2 regions of the Geodermatophilus arenarius genome follow, and region 2 is predicted to be linked to the other one. Evidence: riboswitches for the same ligand, from Rfam matches in the RefSeq annotation. Region 2 holds a riboswitch; the other holds the start of a gene.
The links. Region 2 has a riboswitch for S-adenosylmethionine ahead of ACFO3M_RS18710 (bifunctional o-acetylhomoserine/o-acetylserine sulfhydrylase). Riboswitches for the same ligand answer to the same signal wherever they lie in the genome.

Region 1: another riboswitch for S-adenosylmethionine. It lies ahead of thrC (threonine synthase); the one in region 2 lies ahead of ACFO3M_RS18710 (bifunctional o-acetylhomoserine/o-acetylserine sulfhydrylase).

Annotation. Positions count from the first base shown of each region.
Region 1 is NZ_JBHSGR010000006.1:185,019-192,653, reverse strand. It holds gene ACFO3M_RS07965 (ABC transporter permease) at 1-163, shown strand, start outside; gene ACFO3M_RS07960 (HAD family hydrolase) at 297-1,118, opposite strand; SAM riboswitch class I at 1,180-1,303, shown strand; gene thrC (threonine synthase) at 1,316-2,617, shown strand; gene ACFO3M_RS07950 (cold-shock protein) at 2,839-3,039, shown strand; gene groL (chaperonin GroEL) at 3,342-4,970, shown strand; gene ACFO3M_RS07940 (VOC family protein) at 5,645-6,049, opposite strand; gene ACFO3M_RS07935 (DUF72 domain-containing protein) at 6,074-6,859, shown strand; gene ACFO3M_RS07930 (Gfo/Idh/MocA family protein) at 6,860-7,635, opposite strand, start outside.
Region 2 is NZ_JBHSGR010000023.1:58,978-66,612, forward strand. It holds gene ACFO3M_RS18700 (DUF1479 domain-containing protein) at 1-952, shown strand, start outside; gene ACFO3M_RS18705 (NAD(P)H-dependent flavin oxidoreductase) at 993-2,033, shown strand; SAM riboswitch class IV at 2,057-2,173, shown strand; gene ACFO3M_RS18710 (bifunctional o-acetylhomoserine/o-acetylserine sulfhydrylase) at 2,218-3,510, shown strand; gene metX (homoserine O-acetyltransferase MetX) at 3,521-4,594, shown strand; gene ACFO3M_RS18720 (threonine aldolase family protein) at 4,668-5,735, shown strand; gene ACFO3M_RS18725 (gamma carbonic anhydrase family protein) at 5,809-6,396, opposite strand; gene ACFO3M_RS18730 (uroporphyrinogen decarboxylase family protein) at 6,440-7,474, shown strand; gene ACFO3M_RS18735 (hypothetical protein) at 7,483-7,635, opposite strand, start outside.

The DNA.
Region 1 (7,635 bases), on a different contig from region 2:
AGACTGGTTCCCCACCGCGGAGGAGTTCGCCTGGACCGACCTGCTGCAGACGCCGGTCGACTCCTCCGACCTGTTCCGCGGCGTCGTCCAGTCGCTGGTCTACGCGGCGGTCTTCACCGCGCTCGGCTTCCGCCACTTCGCCCGGCGCGACGTCACCAGCTGAACGACGTCACCAGCTGAACGACGTCACCAGCTGAACGACGTCGCCAGCTGAACGAGGTGTCCCGCCCCCGCACCGGCTCCGGGCAGCAGGGGAACGGCACCCGGGCGCGGTGCGGTCCGGTGGGACGGCGGTGTCACAGGCTCGCTCGGACCGCCTGGGCCCAGCCGACGCCCATCGGCTCGTCGGTCACCGACACGTTCGGGACGGCGCCCAGCAGCCCGGCCATGCCCTCGACCTCCGCGCCGTTGGCGGTGATCCACAGCCGGCCGACGGCGGGCGCCATCTCCAGGTCGCTGGCGCTGTCGCCGATCGCGACGGCGTCCGCCGGGTCGACGCCGCGCCGCTCGAGGTCCCAGGCGATCGCCGCGCCCTTGGAGATGCCGCGCGGCATGAGGTGGTAGACGCGGGCCAGCTGCCCCTCCGGCGCCAGCCGCAGCCGGGCCGAGGCGGGGATCGCGCCGTTGTCCTTGAGCGTCAGCCAGCCCAACCCGCGCTCGGCCAGCCACGCGTCGACGGCGAGCGGGTCCACGAACCCGCGCAGCAGCGCGTCGCCGTCGTGCGTGGTGTGCCAGGGCGCGTGCCACTCGAGCCGGCCGGGGTGGGCGGCGCACAGCGCGTCGACGACGCCGAGCTCGGCCATCACGTCCATCGGCGTGCGGCCGGCGTACTCCTCGGGCAGCTCGCCGGTCAGCCCGTGCCGCTCCCGGCCGCCCTTCCACGTCACCAGCGAGCCCAGCTCGGCGATCGCGCCGTCGGCGGCGAAGATCCGCCCCGCCTCGGTGACCTGGTCGGCGGTGCGCCCGCTGACGATCACCAGCGCGACCCCGGCGGTGTGCAGCTCCAGCAGGGCCGCGGCCGGCTCGGCGGTGGGGGAGCCGTCGGCGGCGTGCCAGAAGGACCCCCGCGGTCCGACCATCGTGCCGTCGAGGTCGGTGTAGACGATGCGCGCAGCCACGGCGCCCAGCATGGCCGGGGCCGGGGGCGGTCCCGGCAGCCGGGTAGAGTCGGGCCCGTTCCACTCATCCAGAGGGGCAGAGGGACACGGCCCGGTGAAGCCCCGGCAACCGCGCTCGCGCGAGCGGCGAGAGGTGCCAATTCCGTCCCGCGCGGCTCGACGGCCCGACGCGGGGAAGATGAGGAGGTAGTCGTCGCATGACCCTGACCGCACCCGGTTCCCTGCAGGCCGACAGCTCGGCCGGCGGCCCCGTGCCGCCCAGCCCCGCCCGTGGCCTCGTCTGTCGCAACTGCGGCGCCACCTTCGGGCTCGTCGCCGAGCACGCCTGCGCCCAGTGCTTCGGCCCGCTCGAGGTCGACTACGACCCCGAGCTCATGGCCGCCGTCACCCGCGAGCAGATCGAGGCCGGCCCGCAGAACATCTGGCGCTACGCCGCGCTGCTGCCGGTGGGCCAGGACCCGGCCGACCGCGTCTCCCTCGACCCGGGCATGACCCCGCTGGTCCGCGCCGACCGGCTCGCCGCCGAGCTCGGCATCACCGGCGGGCTGTGGGTCAAGGACGACTCGGCCAACCCCACGCACTCGTTCAAGGACCGCGTGGTCAGCCTCGCCGCCACCGCCGCGAAGGGGCTGGGCTACCGCAAGATCGCCGCGGCCTCCACCGGCAACCTGGCCAACTCGGTGGCCGCGCACGCCGCCCGCGCGGGCCTGCCGTCGTTCGTCTTCATCCCGTCCGACCTCGAGCCCGGCAAGGTCGTGCAGTCGGCGGTCTACGGCCAGACGCTGGTCGCCGTCGACGGGTCCTACGACGACGTCAACCGGCTGACCAGCGAGCTCGCCGAGACCGACGAGTTCGAGGACACCGCCTTCGTCAACCAGAACGTGCGGCCCTACTACGCCGAGGGCTCCAAGACGATGGGCTACGAGATCGCCGAGCAGCTCGGCTGGCGGATCCCGGCGCAGGTCGTCATCCCGATGGCGTCGGGCTCGCTCCTCACCAAGGTGGACAAGGCCTGGCGGGAGCTGGTGAAGGCCGGGATCGTCGCGGACACCGAGTGGCGGGTCTTCGGCGCCCAGTCGGCCGGCTGCGACCCGATCGCCACCGCCTTCGACAACGGCTGGGACGTCGTCAAGCCGGTCAAGCCCACCGGGATCGCCAAGTCGCTGAACATCGGCAACCCCGCCGACGGCCCGTACGCGCTCGACGCCATCCGCCGCACCGGCGGCGCCGTCGGCCGGGTCGGCGACGAGCAGATCGTCCAGGGCATCCGCGACCTCGCCCGCACCACCGGCGTCTTCGCCGAGACCGCCGGCGGCGTGACCGTCGCGGTGCTGCGGCAGCTGGTCGAGGACGGGCGGCTGGACCCGAGCCGGGAGACCGTCGTCCTCAACACCGGCGAGGGCCTCAAGACCCTCGACCCGCTGCTGCCGGTGGTCGGCCCGACCCACCGGGTGGAGCCGTCGCTGCGGTCGGTCCGGTCCGCGGGGCTCATCGGCTGAGCCCCCGCGGGAGGCGTAGGCTCGCGGGCGACGTCGATCCGGCGGGTGACGTCCCCCCGGATCGTCCCCGAGTCGTGTGTCCAGGATCTCCCCACAGCGGCGTGCCTGTTGTACCGTCTCGCGCGGTCGTCAGTTCCACGCACGTGTCCGACGGGCGGAAGAGCTGTACCCCGGTCCCCGGATCACGGGGACCGTCCGCACGCACCAACGTGGGAGCACACGTGGCACAGGGCACCGTGAAGTGGTTCAACGCCGAGAAGGGCTTCGGCTTCATCGCCGTCGACGGCGGCCAGGACGTCTTCGTCCACTACTCGGCCATCCAGATGGACGGGTACAAGAGCCTCGACGAGGGCCAGCGGGTGACCTTCGAGGTCGTCCAGGGCGAGAAGGGTCCGCAGGCCGACTCGGTCCGCGTCGCCTGAGCACCTCCCCACCTCCGTGCTGCGGCCCGGTTCCCTCCGCGGGAGCCGGGCCGCAGCCGTTCCCGGACCACCGCCCCCGCCGCCGGCCCGACCGGGAACAGGCGGCACCCACCCCCCGTTCTTGCACTCGGCAGGGGCGAGTGCCAGACTTCCGGTTGGCACTCGACAGTGCCGAGTGCCAATCAGGTCGGAACGGTGAGGCACAGGAGCGCGGGCCACATGGGAGCCCGCCGCGCCGGTGTCGTCCGTCGCGGGCGCCGGTCCCGGCCGTGCAGCGATCCATGCATGGAGGACATCACCACATGGCCAAGATGATCGCCTTCGAGGAAGAGGCGCGCCGCGGTCTCGAGCGGGGCATGAACACCCTCGCCGACGCCGTCAAGGTGACGCTCGGCCCCAAGGGCCGCAACGTCGTCCTCGAGAAGAAGTGGGGCGCTCCCACCATCACCAACGACGGTGTGAGCATCGCCAAGGAGATCGAGCTCGAGGACCCCTGGGAGAAGATCGGCGCCGAGCTGGTCAAGGAGGTCGCGAAGAAGACCGACGACGTCGCGGGTGACGGCACCACCACCGCCACCGTGCTGGCCCAGGCGCTCGTCCGCGAGGGTCTGCGCAACGTCGCCGCCGGCGCCAACCCGATGGCCCTGAAGAAGGGCATCGAGAAGGCCGTCGCCTCGGTCACCGAGTACCTCCTCTCGACCGCCAAGGACGTCGAGACCAAGGAGCAGATCGCCGCCACCGCGTCGATCTCCGCCGCCGACGCCGCCATCGGTGAGCTCATCGCCGAGGCGATGGACAAGGTCGGCAAGGAAGGCGTCATCACCGTCGAGGAGAGCAACACCTTCGGCCTCGAGCTCGAGCTCACCGAGGGCATGCGCTTCGACAAGGGCTACATCTCGCCCTACTTCGTCACCGACGCCGAGCGCATGGAGGCCGTCCTCGACGACCCGTACGTGCTCGTCGTCAACTCGAAGATCAGCTCGGTCAAGGACCTGCTCCCGCTGCTGGAGAAGGTCATGCAGTCGGGCAAGCCGCTGGCCATCATCGCCGAGGACGTCGAGGGCGAGGCCCTCGCGACCCTGGTCGTGAACAAGATCCGCGGCACCTTCAAGTCGGTCGCCGTCAAGGCCCCCGGCTTCGGTGACCGCCGCAAGGCCATGCTGACCGACATCGCCATCCTCACCGGTGGCCAGGTCATCAGCGAGGAGGTCGGCCTCAAGCTCGACACCGCCGACGTCTCCCTCCTGGGCCGCGCCCGCAAGGTCGTCGTCACCAAGGACGAGACGACGATCGTCGAGGGCTCGGGTGACAGCGACCAGATCGCCGGCCGGGTGAACCAGATCCGCGCCGAGATCGAGAAGTCGGACTCCGACTACGACCGCGAGAAGCTGCAGGAGCGCCTGGCCAAGCTGGCCGGTGGCGTCGCCGTCATCAAGGCTGGCGCCGCGACCGAGGTCGAGCTCAAGGAGCGCAAGCACCGCATCGAGGACGCGGTGCGCAACGCCAAGGCCGCCGTCGAGGAGGGCATCGTCGCCGGTGGTGGCGTCGCCCTGGCGCAGGCCACCGCCGTCGCGTTCGAGAAGCTGGACCTCGAGGGTGACGAGGCCACCGGTGCCAACATCGTGCGCGTCGCGCTCGAGGCGCCGCTGAAGCAGATCGCCGTCAACGCCGGCCTCGAGGGCGGCGTCGTGGCGGAGAAGGTGCGCAACTCCGAGGTGGGCCACGGCCTCAACGCCGCCACCGGCGAGTACGTGGACCTGGTCGCGGCCGGCATCATCGACCCGGCCAAGGTCACCCGCTCGGCGCTGCAGAACGCCGCCTCCATCGCGGCGCTCTTCCTCACCACCGAGGCCGTCATCGCCGACAAGCCGGAGAAGGCCGCCCCGGCCATGCCCGGTGGCGACGGCGGCATGGGCGGCATGGACTTCTGAGTCTCGCCCCCTCGCAACACCAGCAACGCCCGGCAGGGGCGGTCCCGCATCGCGCGGGGCCGCCCCTGTCGGCGTCCACGGGGCCGGACACGCGGTGGACGCCCTCTTCCGACGGCGGAGCGGGCGCCCAGCGTGTGTCCGGCCCCGTGGGGCGTCCGGCCTCAGCGCCCCTGGTGTGACGTCGTGTCCGAGGTCCCGGTGCGGCAGGCGTGGATGCTCGGGGCGCTGGAGGATGCCCTGCACGATGCGGGGTGCCCCGCGCCCGTGGCACGTCGGATCGCGCAGGACGTGCGACTGGAGGAGCGGCACGGTGGGTGGCTCGCGCTCCTCGAGGGGCACGGCACCGGTGTCGAGGCGCCGGTCCAGCGCGATGAGCGGGGCGGAAGTGACGCGGCACACCGCGGAGGACGTCGCCGCCGCCGACGCGGAGGCGGTCGACCGCTCTGCGCGTGGTGAGCCTGACCGGACACCGCTCTGGGCACTGTCCGGCCGGCCGGCGGGTCGGCGCCGGCTCTGACCGGCGCCCCTGTGATCACTCCTGGTCCAGCGGGGTCTCCCGGCACTCGGGAGCCCGCTGCACCCGAGGTGATCACGCCGATGGCGCACAGGTGCGGGGAAGACGACGTCCCGGCCGGGCCGCAGGGGACGACTTCCCCGCAGTTGCCGGCGGCGGGTCAGCCCCGCGGCGGCGGGAAGCAGCAGAGCCCGTCGCCCTCGGGGTCGGCGAGGACGTCCCAGCCGATCTCGCCGGCGTCCTCCTCAGGCTCGTGGCCCGGCCGGTCGTCCGAGGCCCGCACCACCGTGGCGCCGGCGGCCTGCAGCGCCGCGGAGTCGGCGACGACGTCGAGGTGCACGCGGTTCTCGACCAGCTGCTCCTCGTGCACCGGGTGGAGCCGGATCAGCGGCCCCGCGCCGGTGGGGTCCTCGATCGGCACGGGCCAGTCGTGCTCGCGTGGCGTGCCGTCGGGCAGGGTGTCGCGGCGGACGTGGCCCGGTGCGGCGCACCACCGATCGGTGAGCGCCTGGTGGTCGCGGGCGCCGATGCAGAGGTCCTCGGAGCGGGCGGGTGCGTCGGGCACGAGCGCGCAGGGTAGGCCGACGTCGTGGCCGTGGTGATCGGGACCTCGGGGTGGCAGTACCGCGACTGGCGCGGCCGCTTCTACCCGCAGCGCCTGCCGCAGCGGCTGTGGCTGGAGCACCACGCCCGGCACTTCGCCACCGTGGAGAGCAACGCCGCGTTCTACCGGCTGCCCGAGCGGGACACCTTCGCCGCCTGGCGCGAGCGCACCCCGCCCGACTACCGCTGGGCGGTCAAGGCCAGCCGCTTCCTCACCCACGTCAAGCGGCTGCGCGAGCCCGAGGAGCCGGTGGCCCGGCTGGTGGAGCACGCCGCGGGCCTCGGCGACCGCCTCGACGTCGTCCTGCTGCAGCTGCCGCCCACGCTGCGGGCCGATGCCGGGCTGCTGCGCGACTGCCTCGCCTGCTTCCCACCGGGCATCCGGGTCGCGGTCGAGCCCCGGCACGAGAGCTGGTGGACCGACGAGGTCCGGGCGCTGCTGGAGCGCTACGGCGCCGCGCTGTGCTGGGCCGACCGCGCCGAGCGGCCGGTCACGCCGCTGTGGCGGACGGCGGGCTGGGGCTACCTGCGCCTGCACACCGGCGCCGAGGGCTGGGCCTACCCCCCGGCCGTGCTCGACCAGTGGGCGCAGCGCCTGGCGGAGGGGTACACCGACGACGAGGACGTGTTCGTGTACCTGAACAACGACCCGGGCGGCGCCGCCGTCGTCGACGCGGTCACCCTGGCCGGCGCGGTCCGCCGGGCCGGCCGCACGCCCACCCGGGTGCCGACGCCGGAGGAGGCGAGCGGCGCGGCGTGGGCCGCCGCCTGATCAGCCGAGGACGTGCGGGTCCTCGCGGTGCCGCACCCCGAGCTGCTCCGCGGCGCGCCCCAGGACCTCCTGCACGGCGAGGGTGTCGGCCAGCGGCACGACCGCGGACTCGGTGCGCCCCTCCTGCAGGCACCGCGTGACCTCGGCGAGCTCGTGCGAGTACCCGACCCCGGCCGCCGGGCGGGTGATCTCCTCGGGCTCGGCGCCGGTGCGGTGCAGCACGATCGTGGCCGGGTGGTGGAAGCGGGGGAGGACGTCGATCCAGCCGCCGGTGCCGAACACCCGCGCCTGCCCCGGCGTCGGGTAGCGCAGCGAGGTGGTCAGCGTGGCCGAGCGGCCGTCCTCCCAGCCGAGCAGCAGCGCCGCCTCGGCGTCGGCGCCGGTGGGGTAGGTGGACCCGGCGGCGGTGACGGTGTCGGGGGCGCCCAGCAGCATCTGGGCGAAGGAGACGACGTAGACGCCGAGGTCGAGCAGCGCGCCGCCGCCGAGCTCGAGGGCGAACAGCCGGTCGGCGGGGTCGTAGGCGCGGTCGACGCCGAGGTCGGCCTGCACCGAGCGCACCTCGCCGATCGCGCCGTCGGCGATCAGGTCCCGCATGCGGACGACGGCCGGCTGGAACCGCGTCCACATCGCCTCCATGACGAAGACGCCGGCCTCGCGGGCCGCCGCCACCACCTCCCGCGCGCCCGCGGTGGTGGCGGTGAACGTCTTCTCCACCAGCAGCGCCTTGCCCGCCTCGATCGCGGCGAGCGCGACCGCGTGGTGCTGCGGGTGCG
Region 2 (7,635 bases):
CTGGGACGCCGGCATCGTCGACTACGTCGAGAGCAACCGCTTCTTCGAGGACTACCGCGGCCCGGGCGACGACTTCTTCGGCAGCGTCGGCTCCAAGCCCGAGATCTACCCCGTCTACTGGTCCCCGCCCCAGATGGAGGCCCGGCAGAGCGACCGCATGGCCCGGGTGCAGGGCTTCCTCAACGCGCTGTGGACGTCCGAGTCCGACGGCGTCCGGTGGTTCGACCCGGACCGCGACTCGCTCTACCCCGACCGCATCCGCCGCCGCCCGCCGGGCGCGGACTCCGGCGGCCTGGGCACCCACCTCGACCCCGGCACGCTCGACCTGTGGATGACCGAGGCCTACCAGAAGGCCTTCCGGCACCTGTTCGACGGCACCGTCGAGGCCTACGACCCGTACGACGCCGCCTACCGCACCGCCGGCCCGCAGTACCCCGGCTCCACCATGTGCTCGGCGTTCCGCACCTTCCAGGGGTGGACCGCGCTGTCGGACATGGACCACGACCAGGGCGTGCTGCACACCGTGCCGATCCCCGAGGCGATGGCCTACCTGATGCTGCGCCCGCTGCTGCCCGACGTCCCCGACGACGACATGTGCGGCGTCACCACCAACCAGGTCTTCCCGGCCAGCGAGAAGTGGCACTCCCTGCTGCTGCGCGCCGCCAGCGGCATCCCCGACGTCCGCGCCGGCGACTCCGTCTGGTGGCACTGCGACATGATCCACTCGGTCGCCCCGGTCACCGACCAGCAGGGATGGGGCAACGTCATGTACGTCCCCGCCGCCCCCTGGTGCCCGCGCAACGAGGCCTACGCCGCCTCCGTGCGCGACGCGTTCCTCACCGGCTCCAGCCCCACCGACTTCCCCGCCGAGCACTACGAGCGCACCTGGGCGAACCGGTTCACCCCCGACCAGCTCAACGACACCGGCCGGCGCGGGCTCGGCCTCGCCTGACCCACCCCCGCCCGAGCCGCGGCGCGGCAGGATGCCCGGCATGGTGCTGGGGCTGCGACGACCGGTCGTGCAGGCGCCGATGGCCGGCGGGCCGTCGACGGTGGAGCTGGCCGCGGCGGTGTCCGGGGCCGGTGGCCTGGGCTTCCTCGCCGCCGGCTACCGGACGCCGGACGCGGTGCGCGAGGAGGTCCGCGCCGTCCGGGCGCGGACCCGGGAGCGGTTCGGCGTCAACGTCTTCGTCCCCGGGCCGCCCGCCGACGAGGGCGCCCTGCGCCGCTACGCCGAGCGGCTGCGGCCCGAGGCGCGGCGGTGGGGCGTGGACCTCGGCGAGCCCCGCGCCGACGACGACGCGTGGGAGGCCAAGGTCGCCGTCCTCGCCGAGGAGCGGGTGCCGGTGGTGTCGTTCACCTTCGGCCTGCCGCGGCCGGACATGGTCGCCGCGCTGCACGACGCCGACGCCACCGTGCTGGTCACCGTCACCTCGCCGGAGGACGCCCTCGCCGCCCGCGACGCCGGCGCGGACGCGCTGGTGGTGCAGGGGGTCGAGGCCGGCGGCCACCGCGGCGGCCTCCGCGACGAGGACGGGGCGGGCGAGTACGGGCTGCTGCCGCTGCTGCGGCTGGTCGCCCGGGCGGTGGACCTGCCGATGGTCGCCGCCGGCGGGATCGTCGACGGCCCCTCGGTCGCGGCGGTGCTCGTCGCGGGCGCGGAGGCCGCGCAGCTGGGCACGGCGTTCCTGCTGTGCCCCGAGGCCGGGACCGGCGCGGCGCACCGGGCGGCGCTGGGCGCCGGCCGGCCGACGGCGCTCACCCGCGCGTTCAGCGGCCGGCGCGCCCGCGGGCTGGTCAACCGCTTCCTCGCCGAGCACACCGCCGCGGCTCCGGCCGCCTACCCGCACGTCCACCACCTGACGACGCCGTTGCGCGCGGCGGCCCGGCAGGCCGGCGACCCGGAGGCCATCAGCATGTGGGCCGGGCAGGCGTACGCGCTGGCCGAGGCGCTGCCCGCCGGGGAGTTGGTCGCCCGCCTCGCCGACGACGCCGCGGCCGCCCTCGCGCACCCCCGGCCCGGCGCCTCCTGACCGGGCGCTAGGGTTCCGCGCAGGCTCACGAGAGGCAGCGACAAGTACCTGGCTGGCTGCCCGGCAACCTCTCCTCCGTCCGAGGTGCTCCCAGGGGAAGAGCCGGCCGCGCGGCGCCCGCCGCGCGGCAAGACGGAGCCCTCCGTGCGCCGCGGGGTCTCCGCGAGCGAGAGGAGACGGCGCCGTGCCCGACCAGCAGAGCTGGAGCTTCGAGACCCGGCAGATCCACGCCGGGACCAGCCCCGACCCCACCACCGGGGCCCGCGCCCTGCCGATCTACGCCACGACCAGCTACCAGTTCCGCGACGCCCAGCACGCCGCCGACCTGTTCGCGCTGGCCGAGATGGGCAACATCTACACGCGGATCATGAACCCGACGCAGGACGCGCTCGAGCAGCGCGTGGCCTCGCTCGAGGGCGGCGTCGCCGCGCTCGCGGTGGCCAGCGGCCAGGCCGCCGAGACCCTGGCGATCCTCAACGTCGCCGAGGCCGGCAGCCACGTCGTCGCCTCGGCGTCGCTGTACGGCGGCACCTACAACCTGCTGCACCACTCGCTGCCCAAGCTCGGCGTCGAGGTGTCCTTCGTCGAGGACCCCGACGACCCGGAGAACTGGCAGTCGCTGGTCCGCGAGAACACCAAGGCGTTCTACGGGGAGTCGATCGGCAACCCGAAGGGCGACGTCCTCGACATCTCCGCGGTGTCGGAGGTGGCGCACCGCAACGGCGTGCCGCTGATCGTCGACAACACCATCGCCACGCCGTTCCTCGTGCGCCCGCTCGAGCACGGCGCCGACGTCGTCGTCCACTCGGCCACCAAGTACCTCGGCGGCCACGGCACCGCGATCGCCGGGGTCATCGTCGACGGCGGCAACTTCGACTGGACCCGCGGCCGGTTCCCCGGCTTCACCACGCCGGACCCGACCTACCACGGCGTCGTCTACGCCGACCTCGGCGCGCCCGCCTACGCGCTCAAGGCCCGGGTGCAGCTGCTGCGCGACCTCGGCCCGGCGATCAGCCCGTTCAACGCGTGGCTGGTCGTGCAGGGCATCGAGACCCTGTCGCTGCGCATGGAGCGGCACGTGGCCAACGCCCAGCGGGTGGCCGAGTTCCTCGAGGCGCACGACGAGGTGGAGTCGGTGCACTACGCCGGCCTGCCGTCCTCGCCGTGGCACGCCGCCCAGCAGCGCTACGCCCCGCGCGGCGCCGGCGCGGTGCTGGCGTTCGAGATCCGCGGCGGCGTCGAGGCCGGCAAGCGCTTCGTCGAGGCGCTGGAGCTGCACAGCCACGTGGCCAACATCGGCGACGTCCGCAGCCTGGTCATCCACCCGGCGTCGACAACCCACTCGCAGCTGACGCCGGAGGAGCAGCGGACCACGGGCGTCACGCCCGGCCTGGTGCGCCTGGCCGCCGGACTGGAGGGGATCGAGGACATCCTCGCCGACCTCGAGGCCGGCTTCCGCGCCGCGAAGGGCGCCTGACGTGGGCGGGGTGCGGGACCTCCCGGGGTCCCGCACCCCGCCGCGCACCGGCGGGTGGCGCGACGGCGACCCCGCCGGGGACCGGCTGTTCCTGGACCTGGACGGACCGGTCCGGCTCGAACGCGGTGGGGTGCTGCCCGGCGTCCGGGTGGCCTACGAGACCTGGGGCACGCTCGCCCCCGACGGCGGCAACGCGGTGCTGGTCGAGCACGCGCTCACCGGCGACAGCCACGTCACCGGCCCGGCCGGGCCCGGCCACCCGACGCCGGGCTGGTGGGCGTCGCTGGTCGGGCCGGGCGCGGCGCTGGACACCGACCGGTTCTTCGTCGTCTGCGCCAACGTGCTCGGCGGGTGCCAGGGGACGACCGGCCCGTCCTCGACCGCGCCCGACGGCCGGCCGTGGGGACCGCGGTTCCCCGAGGTGACCGTCGGCGACCAGGTGCTGGTCGAGGCGGCGCTGGCCGACACGCTCGGCATCGACCGGTGGGCCGCCGTCGTCGGCGGGTCGATGGGCGGGATGCGGGCGCTGGAGTGGGCGGTCGCGCTGCCCGACCGGGTGGCCGGGCTGTTCTTCCTCGCCTCGGGCGCGGCGGCCACCGCCGACCAGATCGGCACCCAGACCACCCAGCAGGCCGCGATCCGCGCCGACCCGGTCGCCGGGCTCGGCATCGCCCGGCGGATCGCGCACCTGACCTACCGCAGCGCGTTCGAGCTGGAGGAGCGCTTCGGCGCGGCCGTGCAGGCCGACGGCCGGTTCGCCGTCGCCTCCTACCTGGACCACCACGCCGACAAGCTCACCCGCCGCTTCGACCCCGGCAGCTACCTGGTGCTCACCGAGGCGATGAACACCTGGGACGTCGGCCGCGGCCGGGGCGGGGTGGAGGCGGCGCTGGCCCGGGTGACCGCGCGGGCGGTGGTGGCCGGCGTCGACTCCGACCGGCTCTACCCGCTGGAGCTGCAGCGGCGGGTGGCCGACGCGCTCGGGGTGCCGCTGCGGGTGGTGTCCTCGCCGTACGGGCACGACGGCTTCCTCATCGAGGCGGCCGCCGTCGGCGCGCTCCTCCGCGAGCTGCTCGACGCCTGACGGGGCCGGGGTCCCGGAGCCAGGGCCCCGGGCCCGGTCCGCCGGGATCCCGGGCTCCCGACAGACTGGGCCCGTGGACGACGACCTCGACGCCCTGCGGCCGGCCTGCGACCGTGCCCTGACCGGCCACGGCCCCCAGCGCGCCGCCGACCTGCTGGCCACCATCCCGCCGGACACCGCGCTGGACCGGTACGGCTCGGGCGGCGTCGTCGCGGAGCTCGAGGCGGAGGTCGCGCAGCTGCTGGACAAGCCGGCCGCGGTCTACCTGCCCAGCGGGACGATGGCGCAGCAGGCGGTGCTGCGGGTGCACGCCGGGCGCAGCGGCCGCGCCACCGTCGTCGCCCACCCCGAGTGCCACCTGTTCCGGCACGAGGGCGGCGCGCTGGCGCGGCTGCAGGGCCTGGTCGAGCGCCCGGTCGGCGACCGGCACCGGATGCTGCTGCGCGCCGACCTCGACGGCGTCGCCGAGCCGCCGGCCGCGCTGGTCGTCGAGCTGCCGCAGCGGGACCTGGGCGGTCCGCTGCCGCCGTGGGACGACGTCGTCGAGCAGGCCGCGTGGGCGCACGACGTGCACTCGGTGGCCCACCTCGACGGCGCCCGGCTGTGGGAGGCCGCCGCCGGCTACGAGATGCCGCCGTCGGACGTCGCGGCGCCGTTCGACACCGTCTACGTCAGCTTCTACAAGGGGGTCGGCGCGCTGGCCGGGTGCTGCGTGGCCGGGCCCGCGGACGTCGTCGCCGAGGTCCGGGAGTGGCGCGGGCGGATGGGCGGCACGCTGTTCGGCCTGTGGCCGGGCGCGGCCTCGGCACTGTCGTGCCTGCGCCGCCGGCTGCCGCTGTTCCCCGCCTACCTCGAGCGGGCGCGGGAGGTCGCCGAGACCGTCCGCGGCCTGCCCGGGGTGCGGGTGGTGCCCGACCCGCCGCAGACGCCGATGCTGCACCTGCTGCTGTCGACCACCCCGGACGCCTTCCGCGCCGCCGCCCGCGCGCTCGCCCAGGAGGGGCTGTGGACCTGGGCGCGGGCAGGCGTCACCGGCGACCCCACCGTGGTGCGGGTCGAGCTCCCGGTGGGCGACGCGACGCTGGCGCTGTCCCTCGACGAGGTCCGCGACGCCGTCGCCCGCCTCGCCGGCGCCGTCTGAGGTGACGTGATGGGCCGCCCTCCAGGGGGCCCGCGCCGAGCGTGCGAGGCGTGGGGGGAAGGGTGGTCCTTCGTCAGTCGGCGGCGTCGCCGGGGGTGTAGCCGGCCGGCGGCAGCGGACGGCGCACCACCGGCCGCACCTTCCGCGCCGCGTCGAGCCGCTCGGTGTAGCTGGCCGCGTTGAGCCGGATGTGCGCGAGGTCGTCGTCGGTGGTCGGCCGCAGCACCTTCGCCGGGACGCCGGCCACCAGCGAGCCCGGCGGCACGACGGTGCCCTGGGTGACGACGGCGCCCGCGGCCACGATGGACCCCGACCCGATGTGCGCGCCGTTCATGACGATGCTGCCCATGCCGACCAGCACGTCGTCGTCGACGCGGGCGCCGTGCAGGACGACGCGGTGCCCGACGGTGACGCCGCGGCCGAGGACCAGCGGGAAGCCGGGGTCCGAGTGCAGGGTGCTGCCGTCCTGCACGTTGGAGCCCTCGCCGATCTCGATGACCTCGTGATCGGCCCGGGCGACCGCGCCGTACCAGATGCTGGAGCGCGGTCCCATCGTGACCGCGCCGACCACCACCGCCGTCGGCGCGACGAAGGCCTCCTCGTCGATGGCCGGGGCGCCGAAGGGCAGTTCCGCGATGTAGTTGTCCGCCACGGCGTCCACCCCAGCACACCCGGAGCCCCGTCGGCGCGGGCAGGATCACCCCGTGTCCGCTTCCCTGCCGCCGCTGCCCACCACGGTCGTCGGGAGCCTGCCCCAGCCCGGGTGGCTCATCGACCACGACCGGCTGGCTCACCAGTTCCCGCCCCGGGTCCGCGCCCGGGAGCTGTGGCGGCCGGCGCCGGACCTGCTGGAGGAGGCGCAGGACGACGCGACGCTGCTGGCGGTCCGCGCCCAGGAGGCGGCCGGCCTGGACCTGGTCGGCGACGGCGAGCAGCGGCGGGAGTCCTACTCGAACCACTTCGCCACCGCGCTCGACGGGGTCGACGTCGACACCCCCGGCACGGTGCTCAACCGCTCCGGGAAGCCGATCCCGGTGCCGCGGGTGGTCGGCGAGCTCCGCCGCCGCGGCCCGATCCAGGCCCGCGACGTGCGCTTCCTCCGCGCCGCCACCGACCGGCCGGTCAAGATCACGCTGCCCGGCCCGTTCACCATGGCGCAGCAGGCACAGGACGAGCACTACGGCGACGACCGCGCCCTGGCGCTGGCCTACGCCGACGTCGTCCGCGAGGAGATCGCCGACCTGTTCGCCGCGGGCGCCGACGTCGTGCAGATCGACGAGCCGTGGCTGCAGGCCCGGCCGGAGGTGGCCCGCCGCTACGGCGCCGAGGCGGTGACCCGCGCGGTGGAGGGCGCGCCCGGTCCGGTGCACCTGCACCTGTGCTTCGGCTACGCGGCCATGGTGAGCGAGCGCCCGGAGGGCTACTCGTTCCTGCCCGAGCTGGCCGACACCCCGGTCGACACGGTGTCGGTGGAGACGGCGCAGTCGCACCTGGACCCGGCGCAGCTGCGGCCGCTGCGCGGCAAGGGCATCGCCCTCGGCGTCCTGGACCTGTCCACGCCGGAGGTGGAGACGCCGGAGGTGGTGGCCGACCGCGTGCGGCGGGCCCTGGACGACGTCGACGTCGCGCGGCTGGTCCTCACCAGCGACTGCGGCCTCAAGTACCTGCCGCGGGCGTCCGCCGAGGGCAAGATGCGGTCGCTCGCGCGGGCGGCGGAGGTGCTCCGCACGGAGCTCTGAACGCGGGATCAGGGCGTGCGGACGCTCCACCGGTCGAGGAACTCCCCGGGGCCGACGGCGTCGAGCTCGTCCCGGATCGCGGCCAGCAGGTGTCCCGGCGCGTGCGGGTCCTCGGCGGGCACCCGCAGGACCTCCCCGCCGTCGGCGCGGCGGCGCACCAC